Regions from separate parts of the Streptomyces sp. ActVer genome, predicted to be linked through region 4. Evidence: riboswitches for the same ligand, from Rfam matches in the RefSeq annotation. Region 4 holds a riboswitch; each other region holds the start of a gene.
What was found. Region 4 has a riboswitch for cyclic di-AMP ahead of O3Q52_RS24775 (C40 family peptidase). Riboswitches for the same ligand answer to the same signal wherever they lie in the genome.

Region 1 (5,712 bases), on a different contig from region 4:
GCTCCTCGTCGCCGCGTTCCGCTGGCTGGACAGAGTGGAACCGGGCCCCTGGCGGAACCTTCTCTTCTCCTTCGCCTGGGGCGCCTGCGCCGCCGCACTGATAGCCATCGTCGCGAACAGCTTCGCGACGAGATGGATAGCGACGGCGACGGCGGACCCGTCCAGCGCCGACACACTGGGCGCGACGGTCATAGCACCCATAGTCGAGGAGTCGGCGAAGGCAGCAGCCGTCTTACTCGTCTTCCTGTTCCGCAGACGGGAGTTCACGGGAATCCTGGACGGCGTGGTGATAGCCGGCGTCACGGCGACCGGCTTCGCGTTCACCGAGAACATCCTGTACCTCGGCACGGCGTTCGGCACGGACCAGCTCAGCGGCGGCAGCGGCATCGCCTCCGTCACGGCGGCGACCTTCTTCGTACGCGTGATCATGTCGCCGTTCGCGCATCCGCTGTTCACCGTGCTCACGGGCATCGGCTTCGGCATCGCGGCGCTGTCCGCGGACCGCCACCAGGTACGCCGAGTACTGCTCCCGATCATCGGGCTGCTGCTGGCGATGGGCATGCACGCGATGTGGAACGGCTCGTCGACGTTCGGCGAGTACGGCTTCTTCACGGTCTACGCGGCCTTCATGGTCCCGGCGTTCGGCCTGCTGACCTGGCTGGTCATCTGGACCCGCCAGCGCGAACTGGGCACGATCCGCGACGAACTCCCCGCGTACGCGATGGCGGGCTGGCTCACGGCACCGGAGCCGTACGTCCTCGGCTCGATGAAGGCACGGCGGCTGGCCCGCGAGTACGCCACGCACCACGGCGGTCGCGCGGCGGGCAGGGCGGTCGCGGAGTACGAGGCGTACGCGACGTCGCTGGCGTTCCTGCGCCACCGGGGCCGCAAGGGCCGCGCGGGCGCCGACTTCGTCGTACGGGAACGGGAGCTGCTCCACGAACTGTGGACGCGCCGAGAACCGGCCCGCCCGGCTCTCCTGTACGCGGCCCGGGCGACGGCTCCGGCACCGGTGGCACCGCAGTGGCAGGGCTACCCAGCGCCAACGCAGTACACGTACAACCCGTACCGCTCTTAATAGGCGCAGCCCCAAACCACAACACGAACCCAAGAGCGCAACCGCACCCCCACCCCAGACGAAACCCCACCCCCAGTCCCGCCCCGCCCCTCAGCCAGAAGCCGAGGTCAGCCTCCCCAACTCCCCCTCCGTGAGGACAAGCCCGGCCACCCCCAGCAACGCCGGAAGCTGCTCCACCGTACGAGCGCTGGCGATGGGCGCGACGACGGTCGGCCGGGACGCCAGCCAGGCCAGAGCCACGGTGGCGGCCTCGACCCCACGCTCCCGCGCGACCTCGTCGAGCGCGGCCAGCACCCGCGGCCCCCGCTCCGACTCCAGATGCGCACCCGCGGACCCGGCCCGCGCGCTGTCGACGACGGCACCCGCCCGGTACTTGCCGGTGAGGAGCCGAAGACGTTGCCGCCGAGGGAGAGCGGAAAAACTTCCAGGTCGGACGAACCCAGCTTGCGGAGAGAGGTCATGGGTGGGTCAACGGCCGTACCGGACGGCCGTATTCCGCACCCAGGAACCTCTCAGACCCTTCTTACGGGGTGAGCCCCTTGCCCCGCAGCCACGCCATCGGGTCGATGCCGTCGCCACCGCTGGTGTAGACCTCAAGGTGGAGGTGCGCCCCGGTGACGTTGCCGGTCGCGCCCACGCGGCCGATGACGTCACCCGTGCTGACCTTCTGCCCGGCGCTCACGCTGATCGACGACTGGTGGGCGAACCACAGCTCCGTACCGTCTTCGAGCTCCAGGATCGTGCGGTAGCCGTACGACCCGCTCCAGCCCGCTTCCTTGATCGTGCCGCTGGAAACGGCCTTGATCGGCGTACCCGTGGGAGAGGCGAAGTCCAGACCCGTGTGCTGGCCGGAGGACCACAGCGAGCCGGTCTGACCGTAGGTCGAGGTGATCGTGTACGAGGAGGTGGGCAGCGTGAACTGCTTGGCGAGCTCGGCGAGGCGCGCGGCCTCGGCCTTCTCCTTGGCCTCCTGGTCGGCCTTCTTCTTGGCGGCGGCGACCTTGGCCTCGGCGGCGTCCCTCTCCTTGGCGGCCAGCGTGGCTGCCTTCTTCGCGGCGGCGGCCTCGGCGGCCTCCTGGGCCTCGCGGTCCACCTGGTCCTGCTGCTGCTCGGCCTGGAGCATGATGCGGGCGCGCAGGGCCTCGCCGGCATCCGAGTTGCCCTGCTCGGCGTCGGCAGCGGTGAGGCCGACGGCGGTGATCGGGGTGCTGGAGCCCTCGGGGGCGTCGTCGTCCGAGAACGGCGAGCCGACGTTCGGCAGGTCGGGGATCGAGATCGACACCGGGGGCTTGCCGGTCTGCGCGGTGGCCATGCCACCCGCACCGACGGCGGCTATGACACCGACGCCCAGAACGGTCGAGCTACGGGCGAGTCCGCCGCCGCGCTGCTTGGCGACGCGGTGCCGGCCGCGGACCGGAAGGACGGTCTCCGCGCTGGGATTCCAGACCTCCCACGTCTCCTCGTCCTTACGAGCGCCGTAGGCGAATGTGTCGGGCTTCTTCTCACCCGAGGACTCACCCGTCAACTCATCCGGAACGAACGAGGGTGTGAGGGCAGACCGGTTGGACGCCACGTGGGCGCACTCCTTTCCTTCCTTCTCGCCTACCGGGTTAGCTGACGGGTTCGGAGCAGGAAGGTCTCCTACGCGCGTCAACCGCGGTGCGCTACACCGCGAAGACGAGCGATTCACCCCAAGTGATGGTTCCCCGGTTCCCTTGCGGGATTCGGCGCGTGCGCACGGAGCCGACTCTTGTGACGGCTGGGACGACCGCGCTGCGTTATCGAACGTTAATAGACCCGGGCACCGGATTCCAAGCTGTTCCTGATGATCGTTACGACCCTTGGCCCGGACTTACAGGTCACGAGCGGGGTAAATCGGGCGAGTTGATCGACATTCAGGAACAGGAGTCCTGTTGATGGTGCGTCAGCTGTTGAGCGGAGGGACGCCGTTCGACTACCAGCAGTGACATGGGTCTCCGAAAGAGCGACGCATCTCACGGCCGCCGCACTCACGACCGTCACGCAATCACCACGACCGTGCCCTCACGACTGCGCCCTCACGGCCGCCGCACCGCAAGCAGAGCCATGTCGTCGGTCGCCCCGCCCCCGGTGTGCCGCAGGACGTCGTCCAGTACCGCGGTGAGCAACGCGTCGGGCCCGGGAAAGACCCGCCCGGACAGCCGTCGCGCCGGATCGTAGAAGACGTCTCGCCGGTCCCGCGCCTCGGAGAGCCCGTCCGTGTGGAAGAGCAGCATGGCCCCGCCGGGGAACTCCTCCTCCTGTCCTCGGTCGGGCCAGGCCCCCAACTCCCCGGTCCCGAGCGGCAGCGCGGGCTCCGGCGCGGCGAGCGTACGTACCTCTCCGTCGCCGTACAGCAGGAGGGGCCCGGGGTGGCCGCGGTTCACGAGGCGTACGACCGGGGTGCCGTGCGGGATCTCGGCGAGCACGGCGGTGGTGAAGTCCTCGAAGACCGCGATGATGTCGCGCCGGACACCTTCGCGCGCGAGCGCCCGCTCCAGCCGCTGCGCGACCGCCTCCAGGCTGGCCTCCTGCTCGGCGGCCTCCCGGAAGGCCCCGATGAGTACGGCGACGACGCCGACCGCCCCCATGCCCTTGCCCCGTACGTCGCCCACGAGGAGCCGTACGCCGTGCGGGGTGTCCTGCACGGCGTACAGGTCGCCCCCGATGAACGCGCCCTCCTGCGCGGCCTCGTACCGTGCCGCGATCTCAAGACCGCCGATCCGCGCGGCCGGTTCGGGCAGTACGGCCCGCTGGGCGGCCTCCGCGATCTCGCGGGCGGTGGCGAGGCGCGCGTTGCCGCGTCCCACGAGCCGGTTGATGCCGACGGCGAGCACGGCGGCCGTGGCCACGGTGAGGACCTCTGTGACCGCACCCGCGTCGAAGGCGAACTTGAGATGCACGAGAGCCATGCCCACGGTCGCCGCGATTCCCGTCCACACCGTGGCGCCGAGCGAGAAGAGGGGTGCGGCGATGAGCACCGCGGCCGTGAAGAAGGGAGCCGCGGTGAAGTCCTGCGGGGTGAGGAGGTCGTAACAGACACCGGCGACGATCAGCAGCGCCGGCAGCACGCGGACGAGGGTGCGCTGGTACGAGGCGGTCCTCTCCACGGGCTCGACGTCCACGGGCTCGACCCGCACCGACTCCTGCTCCTCCACCTGTCCAGGCTTCCGGGAGCGGGGGTGGCGGGCGAGCGGACGAGGACCGGGCGGGTGAAGCCACCTGGGAACACCCGGGAAAGCGCCTGAAGAAAACACCCGGGAAAACACCTGAGGCCGGAATCCTTGATCGGATTCCGGCCTCGGGCCTTCAGTAGCGGGGACAGGATTTGAACCTGCGACCTCTGGGTTATGAGCCCAGCGAGCTACCGAGCTGCTCCACCCCGCGTCGTTAAGACCACTGTACGCCATCTGCGGGACCCGAAGCACACGCGTTAACTTCGCCCGCGCTTCACCGGGTGGTTTGGTACGAAAAATGACGATCGGCGATACGGGTCGGCCCTGCCCGTCGGCCGTACCGACGGGAAACGCGCCGGTCAGGCCAGATGACGGTTGGGGGCCTTCGCGTCGGCCTCGTACTCCGGGAGCACCAGGACGTCGGCGCCGGACGCGGCCAGCAGCCCGCTCCCGTCCGCGCCCGCCACGAAGGTGTCCGGCTCCCGCCAGGCGGTCACGACCCTGCGTACGCCCGCGTCGAGGATCAGCCGGGCGCAGGGCGCGGGCCGGGACGCGCGGCGGGCGCACGGCTCCAGGCTGCTGTAGACGGTGGCGGCCGCGAGCCGCGGATCACCCGGCTCGACCTTGGCGAGCGCGGCCTCCTCCGCGTGCGACACAGGGTCAGCCTCTCGGGAGTACCCCCGGGCCAGCTCCGTACCGTCGGCCGCGACGACGACCGCGCCGACGCTGAACGCGGTCCGCGAGGGCGGACACTCGGCGGCCAGTTCGCAGGCGAGCGCGAGCCATCGGTGGTCGGCGGCGGAGGGTACGTTCCCGGTGCCGGGCGCGGTGGGGACGTACCGCATGAGGACGACGTCCCCCACGGGCCGCGTCTCGACCAGCCGCAGCCGGTTGCGGGGGCCGCCCGGGTAGTCGCCGGGTCCGAACAGCCGGGGCGCGTCCGGCTCCCCCACGACGAGGGGCGCGAGGGCGAGCTGCAGTTCGTCGGCGAGGCCCTGGCTCAGAAGCTGGGTGTGGACGCGGCCGCCGCCCTCGACCATGAGCCGCCGTACGCCGCGGACGTCGTGAAGGTGGGTGAGTACGGCCCGCCAGTCGACGTCCGGGCCGACGGAGACGACATCGACGCCGAGCCCGCGCAACGCGTCACCGGCCTTGGCGGCCCCCTCGTCGGTCGTGTAGACGATCTTCTCGCCGCCCGTGGACCAGAAGTTGGCGTCGGGGTCGAGGTCGCCGCTGCCGCTGACGGTGACCTTCAGCGGGTACTCCGGCCGTCCGGCGGCGACCCGGGCCGCGCGGCGCTCGGCGGAGTTCACAAGGAGCCGGGGGTTGTCGGCGCGCAGGGTGCCCGCGCCGACGAGGATCGCGTCGGACTCGGCCCGTACCTCGTCGACCCGGTCGAAGTCGGCCGGTCCGGAGAGCAGCAGCCGTCCGGGGCCGGTG
Region 2 (5,712 bases), on a different contig from region 4:
TCCGGTCACCACACCGTGGCGCTGGAGATCCACCGCCACGCCCTGCGGGCCGCCGAGACGCTCGGTGACCTGGCCGGACAGGCCCACGCACTGACTAACCTCGGGGTCGTGCACTGGCGGCTCGCCGACGCGGGATCGGCCGAGGACCATCTCGTACGGGCCCTCGAACTGCACCTCCGGACGGGCGACCGCGCCGGGCGGGCGAGAACCCTGTCCAACCTCGGCAACGTCCACTGGCGTCTCGGCAGCCTCCGCGACGCGGCGCACGACCATCAACAGGCCCTCGCCCTCTACCGGGAGACCGACGACCAGGTGGGCCAGGCGCGCACGCTCACGAACCTCGGCAATGTGTGTCTGCGGCTGGGCGAGTACGAGCAGGCGGCCGACCACCAGCGGCAGGCGCTCGCCCTGCACGATCTGACCGGAGACCGGATCGGCCGCGCCCGCACCCTCTCCCACCTCGGCAACGCCCTTCTGCGGCTGGGCCGTTCGGAGTCCGCGGCCGAATGCCAGGAGCAGGCCCTCACGCTCTTCCGGCAGTTGGGGCACCACGGCGGCGAGGCGTACGCGCTGTCCGGTCTGGGCGACATCCGGCTGGGGCAGGGCGAGTTCGAGGCCGCGCTCACCTGTCAGCGGCGAGCCCTCGAACTGTTCCGTGAGAACGGGGAGGGCTACGGCGAGGCGTCGGCGCTCAACGGCCTGGCCGAGGCCCTGCACGGCAGCGGCCGTCACGACGAGGCGCTCGACCACCACTCCACCGCGGCGACGGTCGCGTCCGTCACCGGTGAACACGACCAGTTGGCACGGGCGCACGCGGGCGCCGAGCGCGCCCGCCGGGCCCTGGGGCCGCGGGTGACAGCCACCGCGTCGTCGACCACATCGGGCCCGTGAACCCGCGGAGCCCCTCCGTTCAACCGTCCAGCCGTTCAACCACCGTCCAGTGGATGTCCAGTCCTGCCCCATAGCTTGCCGTCGCCGCCTGTCGATCCGGCCTGGCGGACCAGGCGGCAATACCTCTGCCCCAGTACGCGCTCGCGCTCACATCCACGCTCAAGCTCACGCCGACCGAGAGGGAAGAAGCGATGAAAGCAGGGCTCAGGAAGAAGATGGCCACGGCGGTCGCGGCCGCGTCCGCCATGGCGGCACTCGTCGTGGCGACCCCGGGCACCAGCCACGCGGCGACACCCAGCCTGCCGGCGTTCGGCATCTCGGCCGACGGCAGGCTGATGGCGTATTTCACCACCGACAGACCCGACGTGCTCAACTGGTTCAGGGTCATCAACGGGCTCGTCGGCGACACCGCGGTCATCGGGATCGACTTCCGCGTACAGAACGGTCTGATGTACGCCGTCGGCAACCAGGGCGGCGTCTACACGGTCAAGACCCCGCCCGCCGTCCCGGACGTGCAGGTCACCAAGGTCTCGCAGCTCAGCGTCCCGTTGCAGGGCACGAACTTCGGTGTCGACTTCAACCCCGCGGCCGACCGGCTCCGGATCATCAGCGACACCGGTCAGAACCTGGCGCACAACCTCGCCAACAGCAGCACCGCCACGAACACCCCGCTGACCACGGACGGGGCGACGACCCGCGGCGTCACCGGCGCCGCCTACACCAACAACGACCTCAACTCGGCCACCGCGACCACGCTGTTCGACATCAACACGACCTCGGACCAGGTCGTCATCCAGTCACCGCCCGCCAACGGCCTGCTGGTCGCGACCGGTTCGCTCGGCTTCGACGCCGGTGCCAACGCGGGCTTCGACATCTTCAGCGACCTGAGCGCGGGCAAGACCATCTCGAACACGGCCTTCGCCGCCCTCACCCCGGCCGGTGCCTCGACGACGACGCTCTACACCGTCGACGTACTCACCGGAGCCACGACCGACGTGTACCCGTTCCCGATACCCATCACCGACATCGCCGTCGCGCTCGACGCGGGCTGACCCGACCGCGGACCGGCCGTCTCCGTCACGAGACGATCAGGGGCCGTATCGGTCGGCGCCTCGCGCGCGTTCCGATACGGCCTCCGGGTCAGGTACGGCTCCGGGTCAGGCAGGCCGGATCACGCTGTGGATCGCCGGCTCGCCGGCCCAGTGGATCGACTCCTCGCGGATGGCCGCCCCCGGGCTCGGCGCGTGGACCATCATGCCGTTGCCGCTGTAGATGCCGACGTGGCCGACGTGTCCGTGGAAGAGGACCAGGTCGCCGAGACGGATGTCGGAGAGGGGGACCGCCATACCGGCGGTCGCCTGATCGTTCACGGTACGCGGGAGTGCGACCCCGGCCGCTTTCCAGGCCGCCTGGGTGAGGCTTGAGCAGTCGTACGAGCCCGGCCCCATCGCTCCCCAGACACAGGGCTTGCCGATCTGCTCACGGGCGAAGTCGACGGCTGTCGCGGCCTTCCCGCCGTATCCGGGGGTCGGTCCGGCGTATCCCGGGGTCGACCCACCGCTGTATGCCGAGGTCGCAACGCCGTAGCCGGGGGTCGGAGTGCCGTACCCCGGGTTCGCGGCGCCGTCCGAACCGATGGGCAGGCCCGTGCCGATCGGCGTACGGGTGTCGATGGGCGGAGCCATACCGAACGACAGGTCCGGGCCCATGGGCAGATCCATGCCGATCGACGGAGCCGGAGCGATTGACGGAGCGACTGCCGGAGTCGGGGCCGGAGCAGCGGGCAGCCCCATGCCGAACGTCAGGTCCGGGCCGCCCAGGGCGTCGACGGCCGGTTCCATGCCGAAACCGGCCGACAGCGGCTGCGCCTGCGGCTGCCACCATTCGGCCTCGGCCTGGCGGTAGCCCTGCCCCTCGGTGGTGGCCCAGACGGTCTCCGCCGGAGGGGGTTCGATGGCCGCCACCGGCGCGCTCCGCCGGGCGGTGTGCGCGGAGAGCAGCTCACGGGCCTTCGCGAGCTTGCTCTGGTTCCGCTGTTTGGAGGTCTTCAGCGACTGCCGCGGATCGGCTGCGGTCGCGGGCAGGATCGCGGTGGCCTCCTGTCGCGCCTGCGGCACGGCCGGCAGCGCGGCGATGGGTCCTGCGGTCAACTCCGCCACGGGTCGGGCGGTTGTCGCGGTGCCGGGTCCGGCGGTCAGCTCCAGGAGGGGTTTGCCCGCCCCTTCCAGCGCACGGTCGGGCGAGCGGTCGGGTGACCGGTCGGCCGGACGGTCACCGGGGCTCTTGGGCCGCGTCGCGGCCGGGCCGCGGTCCGGCGTCCTGTCGGGCGGCAGCACGGCGGGAATGAGGGGCCCCAGTTGCGAACGCCCCACGTCGAACCACTGCTTGGCGCGGTCGCTCAGAACGGGATCGGCGGCGGCGACCGTGTCGGCACGCTCACGCCCCGTGTCGGGCCCGGGTGCCATACGCTCGCGCGGCCGCCCCGAGTTCATCGCCCGGGTCGCGTTGTAGTTCCCGCTGACGGTCTCCGCCTGGTCGTAGAGGCTGCTGATCCGCTGCTGGACCTCTTCGCGACTGGGCCCGTCGTCCCCTCTTGCCGGCGATGCGGGCGAGGAACCGCCGGCCGAGGAGTAGAGGTCCACTGAGGTGGCGGCCGCCGTCGCGAGGGCGGGCCGGGGTATGCCCGGGAGGTTGCTGCCTCCGGGGCGCGGGGTTCGTTCCGGCGCGATGGGAGCCGTACTCCTTCCGTGCTCCGCCTACCGAGTTAGCTGTCGGGTTCGGGCGAGGAATCCGGAAGGTATGCCCTACGGCCCTTGCCCTGTCGGGCGGTTGGGCCGATTCACCCCAAAGTTCGGTTGGGTCCCCGGTTCCGGTCGCCGCGAGGGCCACCGGATTCGGCGGAGGCCGCGCGACCCGGCGAGGTTCACCGGAGGGAGTCGTGCGTCCTGTCCGTCAACTTAGCCAACATGTGCACCTCGTGTGAAGATTGAAGGGCGAAGTGTCCGATATATAACTGTGACCTTCGTCGTACCGGGTCGAGACATCGCCGGACTTCGACGACTTCTCACGGTTCGCCGATCCTGCTGCTTCCGCCCCTCCCGACTACTGCTCCAGCGAGAGGGCGAAGACATGGGCCCTGGACGACCCCGAGGGCGTGGTCAGGGTGATCGCGGTGAGCTGCTTGCGCGCGTCGAGCTCGATCACCTGGTGGAAGACGGCCGCCTTGGTGGCCGACGGCCCGGTGCGCGAGTGGATCTGACCGGTGATCACCGCCTCGGTCTCGCCGAACTCGGGGCCGGACGCCAGCCAGTTGGTCAGCGCGATCGGCGCGGCCTCGCTCGTTCCGTCGGCGTACCGGACCACCGCGGGGACGGTCACGGCCGCCGTGTCGCCCGAGCCCAGCACGTGCAGCTTCGTGAACGCCCGTTGCGCGCCCTGCGAGACGGTGATCTCCTGCCCTGCCGCCACGAGGTTGTTGTTCGTTCCCTCGCTGCCGTTGGTGAAGAGGAAGGCGATGCCGTTGTCCGTCGTCTGCCCGGTCTGCGGGAGTTGGGCCATGGGGTACGTACGGCCGGTGCCGTCGAAGTCCCCGTCGCCGTAGTACATCTCGGTGGTGATGCCGTCGTTGTCGAAGTGTCCGGTGAGGTCGAGCCGGGTGACGGTTCCGCTCTGCGGCGGTTCCGGCAGTCCCCACGGGTCGGCGGGCACGGTCACCTCCACCGGGGCGATCCGCAGGTCGGGCCGCGAGCCCGCCGGGTGGATCACCGCCTCCGCGTCGCGTGCCAGGTCCAGTTCGACGACGCCGTCGCCCAGGTCGCGCCAGGCGGGTGCGGGGCCGCCGACCCCGGCGACCGTGAGACGCCCGCGCAGGGAGTGGCGTACCCGGCAGGGCTCCCCGGCGAGGCTGCGTACGCGGACCCAGCGGGTGGTGCCGCCCCGGCGGACGGCGCTGACGAGGAACGCGCCCTGGGTGCGGAAGTCGTGCAGCGTGACGTCCCGCCAGGCACCCGGGACGGCCGGGAAGACGCGGATCGTGTCGCCCCAGCTCTGGCAGAGCATGTCGTGCAGGCTCTGCGCGGCGGACAGCGGTGTCTCGACGACCGGACCCGCCTCGTAGTACATGGTGTTGGGCTGTACGAAGCGGTCGACCAGCTCGCGTAAGTACGTCAGCGCGTCGTCGCCCCGGCCCATCTGGGCGGTGATGGAGGCGGCGCCGGTGAAGCTGTAGCCGCGCAGGGCGCCCTCGAAGCCGATCCAGTGGTTCAGCGACCGTTCGATCAGGTCCCGGTGCTCGGGCTGTTCCCAGTTGACGAGGTGGAGAGGGTAGACGGAGAGCATGTGGGAGTAGTGCCTGTGGGACTTGGCGAAGGGGACGCCCGCGCCGATCATGAAGCCGTTCCCGTCCACCGGGTAGTCGGTCAGCTTCGCCAGCACCTCGCGCCACTTGGGCGCCAGCTCGTCCCGTACGCCGAGCAGTTCGGTGGTCTCCAGCAGGGTCGCGCAGCTCCAACGCAGCAGTGCCAGGTCGTAGTTGCAGTCGGGGGCGTTGCCGTACTCGGGCGAGTGGGTCGGCGGCAGATGCAGTCTGCCGTCGTCGCCCTCGTACAGGAAGTGCAGGTAGTAGTTGGTGCTTCGGCGCAGCAGCGGGTAGAGGACGTCCTCCAGGACGCCCCGGTCCATGGTGTGGCGGTAGGTCAGCCAGACGTTGTGCAGCGCCCAGGGCAGGTTGCCGATCTCCGGGTTGGCGCCGACGCCCGGGACGGCGACGGTGCCGCTGGTGTCACAGGTGGCGTCGGTGGCGCGGCGCAGGCCCGCCGAGTC
Region 3 (5,712 bases), on a different contig from region 4:
GCGAGGTCTGGCACGACCTGTGGGTCAAACGACTGGAGACCGTCGATCCGTTCCTGCACACCTGGCTGGCGCACCAGACGAGGGACGACCACTGGCGCCGCGGCAGCGTGTGCGAGGACTACTCGGCGATCCGGGCGGCGGTCCTCGCGGTCGGCGGCCGGCACGACCCGTACCGGGACACGGTCCTGCGCCTGGTGGAACACCTCCCCGCGGACCGCGTACGGGGGATCGTCGGGCCGTGGTCGCACCAGTACCCCGACCGGGGGCTGCCGCCCGGCCCGGCGATCGGTTTCCTCCAGGAGACGCTGCGCTGGTGGGACCACTGGCTCAAGGACACGGAGACCGGGATCATGTCCGAGCCGCTCCTGCGCTCGTACGTCAGCGACTCCCACCCGCCCGCCACGGTGTACCCGACGCTGCCGGGCCGCTGGGTGGGCGATCCGGCCTGGCCCTCTCCCCTGGTGGCCCCGGTGACGTACGCCCTTCAGGGCGAGCCCGTGGTGGTGCGGTCCCCTCAGCACACGGGGGTGGACGCGGGCCGCTTCTTCCCCTTCGGCAACGACGCGGACCTGCCTCCCGACCAGCGGGACGAGGACGCGAGATCGGCGTGCTTCGACTTCGAGGTCCCGGAGGAGATCTGGGTACTGGGCCGCCCGCGCGTGCGCCTGAGGCTCACCATGGAGGCGACACGTGGACAAGTAGTGGCCCGAATCTGCGACGTGACCCCCGACGGCTCCTCGACCCTCGTCACCCGGGGCGTCCTGAACCTGTCAGCCCGTCACGGCCGCGACCAGGTGGTTCCGTGGAAACCGGGCTCTACGGAGGATGTGGTTTTCGACCTGAACGCGATCGGCCGCGCCTTCCCTCCGGGCCATCGCGTCCGTCTCGCCGTCTCCTCCGCGTACTGGCCGTGGATCTGGCCCCAGCCGGGTTCGGAGGCGGGCTTCACCCTCACCCCTTCGGGCAGCGCACTGGAACTCCCGCTCCGCGCACAGGAGTCGGACCCGTCCATCTCCTTCGAGGAGCCGGAGCAGGCGGAGCCCATGGGGGTCAACTTCCCCGCGACGCTGGACGAGCCGCGCCCCGAGCGTCTCGTCGTGCGCGATGTCGCCAAGGGCGAGTGGCGTCTGGAGGTGGACCCGGGCTACGGAGGCACCCGTGTGTATCCCGACGGCCTCGAATTCACCGAGGAGGCCCTGGACACGTACACGATCGTCGAGTCGGACCCGCTGTCGGCCCGCGCCCGCTCGGACTGGTTCGTCCGGCTGCACCGGCCGGACCTGCCGTGGGACGCGAGCGTCGAGGCGCACTCCGAAACCACCTGCGACGAGGCGGACTTCATCACCTCGAACGAGGTGATCTGCAAGGACGGTGACGAGGTGGTGTTCCACCGCACCTGGGAGAAAAGGATTCCGCGGACCGCGGGGTGAACTCGTACGCTCCCCGAATGACGGCGAAGGCGTACGTGGACCCCACGACCGCAAACGCGTATGTAGGGACCCCATGACCGCATACGCCTATGTGGGGCCCGAAGACATAAGGGAGGCCGTCCGGCCCGGCGGGGGCGGTGCCCGGATCCGGACCCCGGCCGACCTCGACGCCTTCCTGTCCGCCCGCCCCGCCGACGAACTCGACGAGCCGTTCACCTTCGTCGTCGACGCCTCCCTGACCCTGCTCCTGGCCCCGCGCCGCTCCGAGCACGTGGCCTGCGCGGACGGGAAACCGGTGTGCGCCGCCGGGGAGTTGGGCTTTGCGCGGACCTCGTCCGGCTGGGCGGTCACGTACGCCAGCAACCAGTCCACCGGCTACTGCCCCGACCCCGAGTCGTGGCGGTCGCTCGCGGCGGCCCTCACCCGCGCGGGCATCGACCGCACCGGCGCCCACACCGTCGGCTACACCCACCCGATCACCTACCGCCGCTGCCCGTCCTGCGCCGGGTGGAACTCCGTACAGGACGCCCATTTCGTATGTGCCCTCTGCGACGCCGATCTCCCGGCCGACCACCGCACCGGCCCGACGGACCTCGCGCTCCTCGCCGACGAGGAGGGCAACTCGGTCAGGATCACGGTCCTCGGCCGGCACCCGCGAATGGTGGCGGGCCTCGCGGCCGAGATCGTCGTGGAGACGCCTTTCGTCCGTGGCCGCCTCGAACTCGCTCTGTGGCGCCGCCGACTTGAGGCCTGGGGGCACGCCCTGGACGCCGCATTCGACCGCGGCGAGGACATCGCGTGGATGACGGTGGAGCGAGGACCGTCGATTTCCATTCGGCTCACGGGAGAACGGGATTGCCCCGAGGTGATCGTGGAGGACGACACGATTTCCATGGCCACGGTGTGCGTTCCCGTCGATCTTCCCCGGAACTGGATCGACAGCCACCGACAGAAACTGCGTGACGTACTGACTCTCTGGAACCCAGAAGGCTGACCCTCCGGGACCCTGAAGAGCAGTGAGAACGTTTCTGGACAAGTAGCCTCTTATGCCGACTGGGCGGACATCCAGGCTCCGCCCGACTTGCCCGTATTAGGCACCTAGCGCACCTAATTCCCCACCTGCGCACGTGAATTGGGTCACGTCCGCCCGGGACGGCCACTTTGCCGAGCCGGTCGATTCACCTTTGCTCAAGGCAAGTTGAACTTCACCTTCCGAATGGATCAAGAATTCCCATCTGCCCCGAACAGGCAAATGACATCTCCATGTGAATTCTGGGCTTGTTCACGGCATGTGCTCTCGCATACGTTCACGTCACTCCGGATGGACCGCCTAATCCTGCCGCCGCCCGGAGATCCCAACCACCCATTCACTCGCGTACGGCAGGAGCGGGGGACCCAGGTAGGCCGCCGGTCCGGATTCCGGAACGGCTCGGGGTGAAGCCGCGTGCAGCATGCGGCCGGGCAGCTCCCGCCCGAACCCGACAGCTCACCTCGCAGGCGTCGGAGAGGAAACGCGCCATGGCCGCACGAGGCAAGCACCGCCGCCCCAGAATGAACACCCTCACGCGTGGCATCGTCGCCGCGGGAACCGGCGGAGCCGCGCTCGCGCTCCCCATCGTGGGCGCGACCGGCGCCCAGGCCGCACAGCCGACGCAGGCCGCCCAGGCCGCACCGGCCGCGGTCCCGCAGGTCTCGCTCGTCACGTACAAGGTGGTCTCGGGCGACACCCTGACCAAGATCGCCAAGAAGCACTCCACGAGCGGCGGCTGGCAGAACCTGTACAAGGCCAACCGCGCGGTCATCGGCGACGACCCGGCGGTCATCCGCCCCGGCCTCAAGCTGACAGTCGGCACGAAAAACGCCCGAACCTCCGCAAAGACGGCCACTGCGACCAAGGCGTCCACCGCGTCCGCCGTCACCCCCGCCGCCGCGAAGACGTACACGAACGACCTCGACGGCTGGATCAGGGAGTCGCTGGACATCATGGCCCAGCAGGGCATCCCCGGGTCGTACGACGGCATCTACCGCAACATCATGCGCGAGTCGTCGGGCAACCCGCAGGCCATGAACAACTGGGACTCCAACGCCGCGGCCGGTACGCCGTCGAAGGGGCTCCTCCAGACCATCGACCCGACCTTCAACGCCTACCACGTGGCCGGCACCTCGATGGACCCCTTCGACCCGGTCGCCAACATCACGGCGGCATGCAACTACGCCGCCGCGAGGTACGGCTCGATCGACAACGTCTTCGGGGCCTACTGAGCGGGCCGGTATCGGGCCGACCGATGCCGGACGTACTGGTGCCGGACGTGCTGGTGCCGGGTGTGCCCGCGGCGAGGGAGACCGACCTCTCCGCGGGCCGCCCGGCTTTCTCCTGACGCAGAACCCTGACGCAGAACTAGGACCGCGGGCCGAAGAGCCGTTCCAGTACCACCGCGATGCCGTCCTCCTCGTTCGACAGGGTCACCTCGTCGGCCACCGCCCGGAGTTCGGGGTGGGCGTTGGCCATCGCGACGCCGTGGGCCGCCCAGTCGAACATCGGGATGTCGTTGGGCATGTCACCGAAAGCGATCGTCGTGGCGGGAGTGAGGCCGAGGTGTTCGGCCGCCAGGGCGAGACCCGTCGCCTTGGTCACGCCACATGGCTGGAGTTCGACTGTGCCGGGGCCGGACATCGTGACCGTGGCGAGGGAACCGACCGCTCCGCGGGCCGCGGACGCCAACTCGTCGTCGGACAGCAGGGGATGGCGCAGCAGCACCTTGCTGATGGGTTCCGTCCAGAGGTCGTCGCGGCGCAGGACACGTACCGCGGGGAGCGTCGGGTGCGGCATCTCGTACCCCGGCTCGATGAGCGTGAGTCCGTCGACACCGTCCTGGTCGACCGCGGCGTACACGTCCCCGACCTCCGCCTCGATCTTGCCGAGCGCCGTCTCGGCCAGCTCGCGGTCGAGGGTGACCGACCAGACCATGCGCTCGGCGCCGGCGTCGTACAACTGCGCTCCCTGACCGCACACCGCCAGTCCCTGGCTGCCCAGTTCGTCCAGCAGGGGGCGTACGCGCGGTGCCGGGCGCCCCGTCACCACAAGGTGCCTGGCACCTCTCCCGATTGCCATCGCCAGCGCGGCGCGTGACCTGTCCGAAAGAGTGTCGTCGCCTCGCAACAACGTCCCGTCCAGGTCAGTGGCGATGAGTGAATATGCAATCGGTGCGGCCATGATCAGAGAATACGGATCGAACGCCCCAACGACTCGACGGGAACCGGACGTCGTCCGGTATCTCGTCAGGCACAGGGGTCGTCACAGGCACCATCCGTCGGCCGCCCGGGGGCAAATCGCGGGCGAAGAGGAGCAGTTGGCCATGCCCTGCCTGCTCCCCCGCCCCCGGTCAACCGGCCCGTCGCCCGCCCCCGGGCCCCATCTCCCGGTGCCCGGCCTCGCCCCGTGGACGCGGCTCGCGCGCGGCCTTCGCGCCGCTCGGCGGCTTCGGCGACGCGTTGATGCGTACGCGCACGAAGCGGAGGTTCCGTTCAGCCGCGCGCCCCCACCAGATGCCGGACCAGCCTCGGTGAGGCGAACTCCGTCCCGCACACGAACCGCATCACGGGACCGTACGAAGCCGCCGCCGGCAGCCCCGTGAAGTACAGCCCGGGTACCGAGGACCTGAACCCGGCACCCAGCTTCGGTGTCCCCCGGCTCACCGCCAGTTCCGTACGCAGTTCGTGCCCGAGGAAGTCCATCGAGGCGAGGTCGACGCGGTATCCGGTCGCGGCGACGACGTGGTCCGCGGAGAGTTCCTCGACGCGTCCGTCGAGGGTCTGGACGGCGAGGGCCGGATGGCCGCCCGCCGATCCGGAGCGGACGATCCGCGACACCTCGCTCACCTGCACCTTCCCCTCGAACCGCTCCCGCAGCCACCAGGCGCCGAGAGGGCCTAGCACCCGGCGGACCAGGAAGTGCCGGGCCTGCGGCGGCAGATGGCGGTACGGGTGGGGGTAGTAACTGAGGGCCCACAGCGACCAGGCCCGGCCGAAGGGCGACTCGGGGCGCAGCCTCGGCTGTGTCCACGGGGGCGCGCCGAAGGCGACCGAGCCCTTACCGCGCGCCACCACGCGCACCTGCGCGCCCGCCTCCGCCGCGGGCGCCGCCGTCTCCAGGGCGGACTGGCCCGCGCCCACGACGATCAGCTCCTTGCCGGAGAACCGGGACAGGTCGTGGAGCTGCGAGCTGTGCGAGACGGGCCCCGTGGGGGTCGGTCCGTCGGGCGCGGCCGCGGCCAGCTCGGGC
Region 4 (5,712 bases):
TGAGCGGGTGTCAGCTCCGGGGCGGCGGTTCCCGTCCCCTCGAACCCGGTCGCGCTCGCCGCGCCCGCCAGCGCGATGGTGAAGGCGGTGCGGGCCGTACTGCCGCCGACTGAGCGCTGTCTCGGCTTGCGGTGCGCTGCCACGTGCGATCCACGTCCTTCCGTACGCCGCCGAGGCGTTTGTGCGGCCGCGGCGGCGGCCCTCAGGGGCCGGTTGCACGTCCGGCGGCGGCCCGCACAGGGGGAGCGGGCCGCCGCCGGACCCTTCTCGGCGGTGGTGTCCGGATGCCGCCCCTGACCCGGGCGGTGGTGGGGAGCCGGCCACCTGGTGAAGGACGCTAAACCTGGGACCGCGGCGGGGGTAACGGCATGTACGGAAGTGGTGGGACTCGGACATGACCTGACCGGGTACGACCACGATCCGGGCCCGGGCCCGCCGACTTGACGTGGTGCGGTGACCGATACGCGGATTGTGGGGAAACGAGCGGCGAACCGGTGCTATGGGCTCCGCCGGGTTGTGGCGCGGGAGCTGCGCGGGGCCCGTGGGGCCGACGGGGCCCGCCTGTGCGTAGGGCAGGCGGGGCCGGGTGTGCGGGGCGGGGGGCGGTGTGCGGTGGTACGGAGCCGTTTGGCTAGTGTCCGGGCTCATGGACGTACTCATTCATGTCTTCGTCGCCCTGCACATCATCGGCATCGCATCCCTCCTCGGCGGCTTTCTCACGCAGATGAAGGCCATGAGTGACGGCACGGCCCGCTTCAGCCCCGCCATGCTCCACGGCGCGCTGACCATGCTGGTCACCGGCGCGATCCTGGTCGGCCTCAACCAGGCCGACGACCAGACCGTCAACAACGTCAAGATCGGCGTGAAGCTCGCCCTGCTGGTCGTGATCCTCGGCCTCGTGTACGTGAAACGGGACGAGGAGAAGGTCGAGAACAGCCTGTTCGGCCTGGTGGGCGGGCTGACCACGGCGAACATCTTCATCGCGGTGCTCTGGACCTGAGCGGGGACCCGAGTGGGCACCTGAGTGGAAACAGCTTCCTGTTTCCACTCAGGTCGACGAGAAGCGCCTCACGCCGGGCGCACCACGCTGTGGATCGGCATGTAGTAGATCGACTCCTCGCGGACGTACGCCCCCGGCTTGGGCGCGTGGATCATCATGCCGTCGCCGATGTAGATGCCGACGTGGCTGATGTCGTCGTAGAAGAAGACCAGGTCACCGGGCTGGGCGCTGTTCACGGAGACCGTCGTGCCGGCGTTGACCTGGTCCCAGGTGGTGCGCGGGAGGGTGACGCCGGCGGCCTTCCAGGCTGCCTGGGTGAGACCGGAGCAGTCGTACGAGCCGGGGCCGCTCGCGCCCCAGACGTACGGCTTGCCGATCTGGGCGCGGGCGAAGGCGAGCGCCTTGTCGGCCTTGGCGGTGTAGGTGGCGGAGCCGGAGCCGGAGCCGGAGGTCCCTGAGGTGCTCCCGGAGCCCGTGGAGGCCCCGGTGTCCTGCGCGGCCTCCTGGCGCCGCCGCTCGGCGTCGGCCGCCTGCTGCCGGGCCAGCTCGTCCGCCTTGCGCTGGGCCTCTTCCTGCTTCTGCCGCTCGATCGCGGCGAGCCGCGCCTTCTCCTCGACGGTCAGCTTCGAGAGGAGGTCGCGCGCCGCGGCGAGCTTCCGCTGGACGTCCGCCTTGGACGTCTTCAGTGAACTCTGCGTCCTGGTGAGCGTCTCCAGGCTCTCGGACGCCTCCCGCCGCTTCTCCGTCGTGGCGGTCTGCTGCGTCACGTAGTCGTCGACGGACTGCTTCTGGCGGCTGGTGAGCCGGTCCATCAGCTGGGTCTGGTCGAAGTAGTCCTGCGGGTTGTCCGCGAGGAGGAGGGAGGCGGTGTCGGGGGCGGCGGCCCCGGTGCGGTACTGCGCGGCGGCGAACGTACCGAGCTCCTCGCGCGCGTCGTTGAGCCTCTCCGTGCGGCGCGCCACGTCGTCGAGCAGGGTGTCGACACGCTTCTTCTGCTTGGTGGTCTTCTCCTTGGCCGCGTTGTACTTCTCGCTGGCCGTCTCCGCCTGGCGGTAGAGGTCGCCGACCTTCTTCTCGACTTCCTCCAGGCTCGGCCTGGGCTCCTCGGAGGGCGACGCGTTCGCCGTCTGGGAGAGGAGGGCCACCGAGGTCAGGGCCGCGGTGGCGAGGGCCGGAGTCCGTATGCCCACGGGACTGGGGGGCCGGGACCTGCGGTGTGGCGCCACGAGGGCGTCTCCTTCCGTCGTCCGCCTACCGAGTTAGCTGTCGGGTTCGGGCGGGTGCTCCGGAAGGTTTGCCCTACGGTCCGTTTCCCCGAAGGGAGTTGGACCGATTCACCCCAAGGTCGGTGGGTCCCCGGCTCCGTCGGCCACGAGGGCCTACCGGACTCGGCGGAGGCCGCTCGGCCCGGCGTGTTCGCCGGTGCGGGTCGTGCGGCCCACATAAAATTTAGCTAACTCGTGTGGCCCCTGTGAAGTTTGATGTGCGATATGCCCGATACATTTTCGTGACCTTAGCCTTGGGCTCGACTCGACCTGGTCAATTCGGATGGGTGTGGCCCGAGTTGTCCACTCGATGAAGTCCGGCCCGCTGGAGTGCCCCTTTGGGCAGTGCCCCTTTAGGGGCGCGGGGAACTGCGCGACAAGCCACAAGGAACCCGCACCCGCGATACGGCCCCCAGGGACTTCCGGTGAAGCCGCAGGTCGGCCACCTGATCGCGGACCGCTACAAGCCCCCACCGGAGGGTGACGGAACCCGAGGTGGGCGGCCACGGAAACCCGCACCCCCGCGGAGCGAGCCCGCGGAGTTTCAAGGGCGGCGGCACGCTGTCAGTGGGGGCGCCTAGACTCGGAGAGCGATGAGCAGCCTCTTTGATGACAGCTTCCTGGCGGACCTCAAGCCCTCACGGGCCCACGAGGAGGAGCCCCCGCCGCCGCCCGAGGACGAGGCGCCGGAGTCGGAGCCGGTTCCGGACGATTTGTTCGGCGGCCGCTTCGACGTGCCTCCGAGTCGGGACGGGTACTACCGCGACGGCGCGCCCCGGCCGCACGTGGACCCGGCCGCGCTCCTGGACGGGCTGAACGAGAACCAGCGCGCGGCGGTGGTCCACCACGGCTCGCCGCTGCTCATCGTGGCCGGCGCGGGCTCCGGCAAGACCCGTGTGCTCACGCACCGGATCGCCCACCTGCTGGGCGAGCGCAAGGTGCACCCGGGCCAGATCCTCGCGATCACCTTCACGAACAAGGCCGCGGGCGAGATGAAGGAGCGCGTCGAGCAGCTCGTCGGCCCCCGGGCCAACGCGATGTGGGTGATGACCTTCCACAGCGCGTGCGTACGGATCCTGCGGCGGGAGTCGAAGCAGCTCGGCTTCACCTCCTCCTTCTCGATCTACGACGCCGCCGACAGCAAGCGCCTCATGGCCCTGGTCTGCCGTGACCTGGACCTCGACCCCAAGCGCTTCCCGCCCAAGTCGTTCAGCGCCAAGATCTCGAACCTGAAGAACGAGCTGATCGACGAGGAGGACTTCGCCGCCCAGGCGGCTGGGGGCACCTCCCAGACGGAGTCTGGGGGAGGCTTCGAGAAGACCCTCGCCCAGGCCTACGCGATGTACCAGTTCCGCCTGCGCGAGGCGAACGCGCTGGACTTCGACGACCTGATCATGACGACGGTCAACCTCCTGCGCGCCTTCCCGGACGTCGCCGAGCACTACCGCCGCCGCTTCCGGCACGTCCTGGTCGACGAGTACCAGGACACGAACCACGCGCAGTACGCCCTCGTGCGCGAGCTCGTCGGTACCTCCGAGCACCCGGTCGACGTACCGCCGAGCGAGCACGACCTCCCGCCGGCCGAGCTGTGCGTGGTGGGCGACGCCGACCAGTCGATCTACGCCTTCCGCGGTGCGACCATCCGCAACATCCTCCAGTTCGAGGAGGACTACCCGAACGCGACGACGATCCTGCTGGAGCAGAACTACCGCTCGACGCAGACGATCCTCACCGCCGCCAACGCGGTCATCGAGCGCAACGAATCGCGCCGCCCCAAGAACCTGTGGACCAACGCGGGCGCGGGCGCCCAGATCACCGGCTATGTCGCCGACACCGAGCACGACGAGGCCCAGTTCGTCGCCGACGAGATCGACCGCCTCACGGACGCGGGCGACGCGAAGGCGGGCGACGTCGCCGTCTTCTACCGTACGAACGCGCAGTCCCGTGTCTTCGAAGAGGTCTTCATCCGCGTCGGCCTGCCCTACAAGGTCGTCGGCGGCGTCCGCTTCTACGAGCGCAAGGAGGTCCGGGACGTCCTCGCGTACCTGCGCGTGCTCGCGAACCCCGAGGACTCCGTACCGCTGCGCCGCATTCTCAATGTCCCCAAGCGCGGCATCGGCGACCGCGCCGAGGCGATGATCGACGCGCTCTCCCAGCGCGAGAAGATCAGCTTCCCGCAGGCGCTGCGCCGCGTCGACGAGGCGTACGGCATGGCGTCCCGCTCGACGAACGCAGTCAAGCGGTTCAACACGCTGATGGAGGACCTCCGCACGATCGTCGAGTCGGGCGCCGGCCCGGCGACGGTCCTGGAAGCGGTTCTCGAACGGACCGGCTACCTCGCCGAGTTGCAGGCCTCGACCGACCCGCAGGACGAGACCCGCATCGAGAACCTCCAGGAACTGGCCGCCGTGGCCCTGGAGTTCGAGCAGGAGGCCGGCGAGGGCGAGGCACCGGGCGGCCTCTCCGCCTTCCTGGAGCGGGTCGCGCTCGTCGCCGACTCCGACCAGATCCCGGACGAGGAGGAGGACGGGTCCGGCGTGATAACGCTGATGACCCTCCACACCGCCAAGGGCCTCGAATTCCCCGTGGTGTTCCTGACCGGCATGGAGGACGGCGTCTTCCCGCACATGCGCGCACTCGGCCAGACCAAGGAGCTGGAGGAGGAGCGCCGGCTCGCGTACGTCGGCATCACGCGCGCGAGGGAGCGGCTGTATCTGACCCGTGCCTCGATGCGCAGCGCCTGGGGCCAGCCCTCGTACAACCCGCCGTCCCGTTTCCTGGAGGAGATCCCGGAAACGCATCTGGAGTGGAAGCGCACGGGCTCCCTGGGCCCGGCGGCCTCCGGCGTGGCGGCCTCCCTGTCCTCCTCGCGCTCCCGCTCGGCTGCCTCGGGCGCGTCCGGCTTCGCGACGCGCCGCGGCGCCACGGAGAAGCCGGTGGTCTCGCTGGCGGTCGGTGACCGGGTCACGCACGACCAGTTCGGCCTCGGCACGGTCGTCGGCGTGAAGGGCACGGGGGCGAACGCGGAGGCGACGGTCGACTTCGGGGAAGAGAAGCCGAAACGGCTGCTGCTGCGGTACGCGCCGGTGGAGAAGCTGTAGCCCTGGGATTCATGGCGGCAGGGCTCGGCGTTTTGATGACGTCGAGCCCTGTTTGCGTGTGAGGGGCGGGCGGTTCGGTTACGTCGGGTCGAGGCCGTGGCTGCGCAGCCAGGGGAGCGGATCGATCGCCGAGCCGCCGCCCGGGCGGACCTCGATGTGGAGGTGCGGGCCGGTCGAGTTGCCGGAGTTGCCGGAGTACGCGACCGGGTCGCCGGCCTTCACGACGGTGCCCGAGGCGACCTGGTACGTGGCGAGGTGGCAGTACCAGATCTCCGTGCCGTCCTTGGTCGTCAGGATGACCATGTTCCCGTACGAACTGTTCCACTGCGTACGGACGGTCCCGTCG

Region 1: linked by a shared signal. The riboswitch ahead of O3Q52_RS41745 (M23 family metallopeptidase) and the one ahead of O3Q52_RS24775 (C40 family peptidase) in region 4 are both predicted to bind cyclic di-AMP.
Region 2: linked by a shared signal. The riboswitch ahead of O3Q52_RS26415 (C40 family peptidase) and the one ahead of O3Q52_RS24775 (C40 family peptidase) in region 4 are both predicted to bind cyclic di-AMP.
Region 3: linked by a shared signal. The riboswitch ahead of O3Q52_RS14825 (LysM peptidoglycan-binding domain-containing protein) and the one ahead of O3Q52_RS24775 (C40 family peptidase) in region 4 are both predicted to bind cyclic di-AMP.

Annotation. Positions count from the first base shown of each region.
Region 1 is NZ_JAPWHT010000407.1:3,459-9,170, reverse strand. It holds gene O3Q52_RS41755 (PrsW family intramembrane metalloprotease) at 1-1,078, shown strand, start outside; partial or broken gene O3Q52_RS41750 (aldo/keto reductase) at 1,169-1,462, opposite strand; gene O3Q52_RS41745 (M23 family metallopeptidase) at 1,602-2,651, opposite strand; cyclic di-AMP (ydaO/yuaA leader) riboswitch at 2,663-2,818, opposite strand; gene O3Q52_RS41740 (PP2C family protein-serine/threonine phosphatase) at 3,136-4,254, opposite strand; tRNA gene O3Q52_RS41735 (tRNA-Met) at 4,410-4,483, opposite strand; gene O3Q52_RS41730 (dihydrofolate reductase family protein) at 4,632-5,712, opposite strand, start outside.
Region 2 is NZ_JAPWHT010000173.1:11,302-17,013, forward strand. It holds gene O3Q52_RS26405 (tetratricopeptide repeat protein) at 1-891, shown strand, start outside; gene O3Q52_RS26410 (DUF4394 domain-containing protein) at 1,083-1,943, shown strand; gene O3Q52_RS26415 (C40 family peptidase) at 2,049-3,533, opposite strand; cyclic di-AMP (ydaO/yuaA leader) riboswitch at 3,629-3,801, opposite strand; gene O3Q52_RS26420 (Tat pathway signal sequence domain protein) at 3,994-5,712, opposite strand, start outside.
Region 3 is NZ_JAPWHT010000073.1:7,908-13,619, forward strand. It holds gene O3Q52_RS14815 (CocE/NonD family hydrolase) at 1-1,430, shown strand, start outside; gene O3Q52_RS14820 (DUF5959 family protein) at 1,504-2,424, shown strand; cyclic di-AMP (ydaO/yuaA leader) riboswitch at 2,781-2,945, shown strand; gene O3Q52_RS14825 (LysM peptidoglycan-binding domain-containing protein) at 2,949-3,692, shown strand; gene O3Q52_RS14830 (HAD family hydrolase) at 3,829-4,644, opposite strand; gene O3Q52_RS14835 (NAD(P)-binding domain-containing protein) at 4,956-5,712, opposite strand, start outside.
Region 4 is NZ_JAPWHT010000156.1:9,863-15,574, forward strand. It holds gene O3Q52_RS24765 (C40 family peptidase) at 1-143, opposite strand, end outside; gene O3Q52_RS24770 (hypothetical protein) at 647-1,000, shown strand; gene O3Q52_RS24775 (C40 family peptidase) at 1,069-2,226, opposite strand; cyclic di-AMP (ydaO/yuaA leader) riboswitch at 2,233-2,404, opposite strand; gene pcrA (DNA helicase PcrA) at 2,859-5,366, shown strand; gene O3Q52_RS24785 (peptidoglycan DD-metalloendopeptidase family protein) at 5,445-5,712, opposite strand, start outside.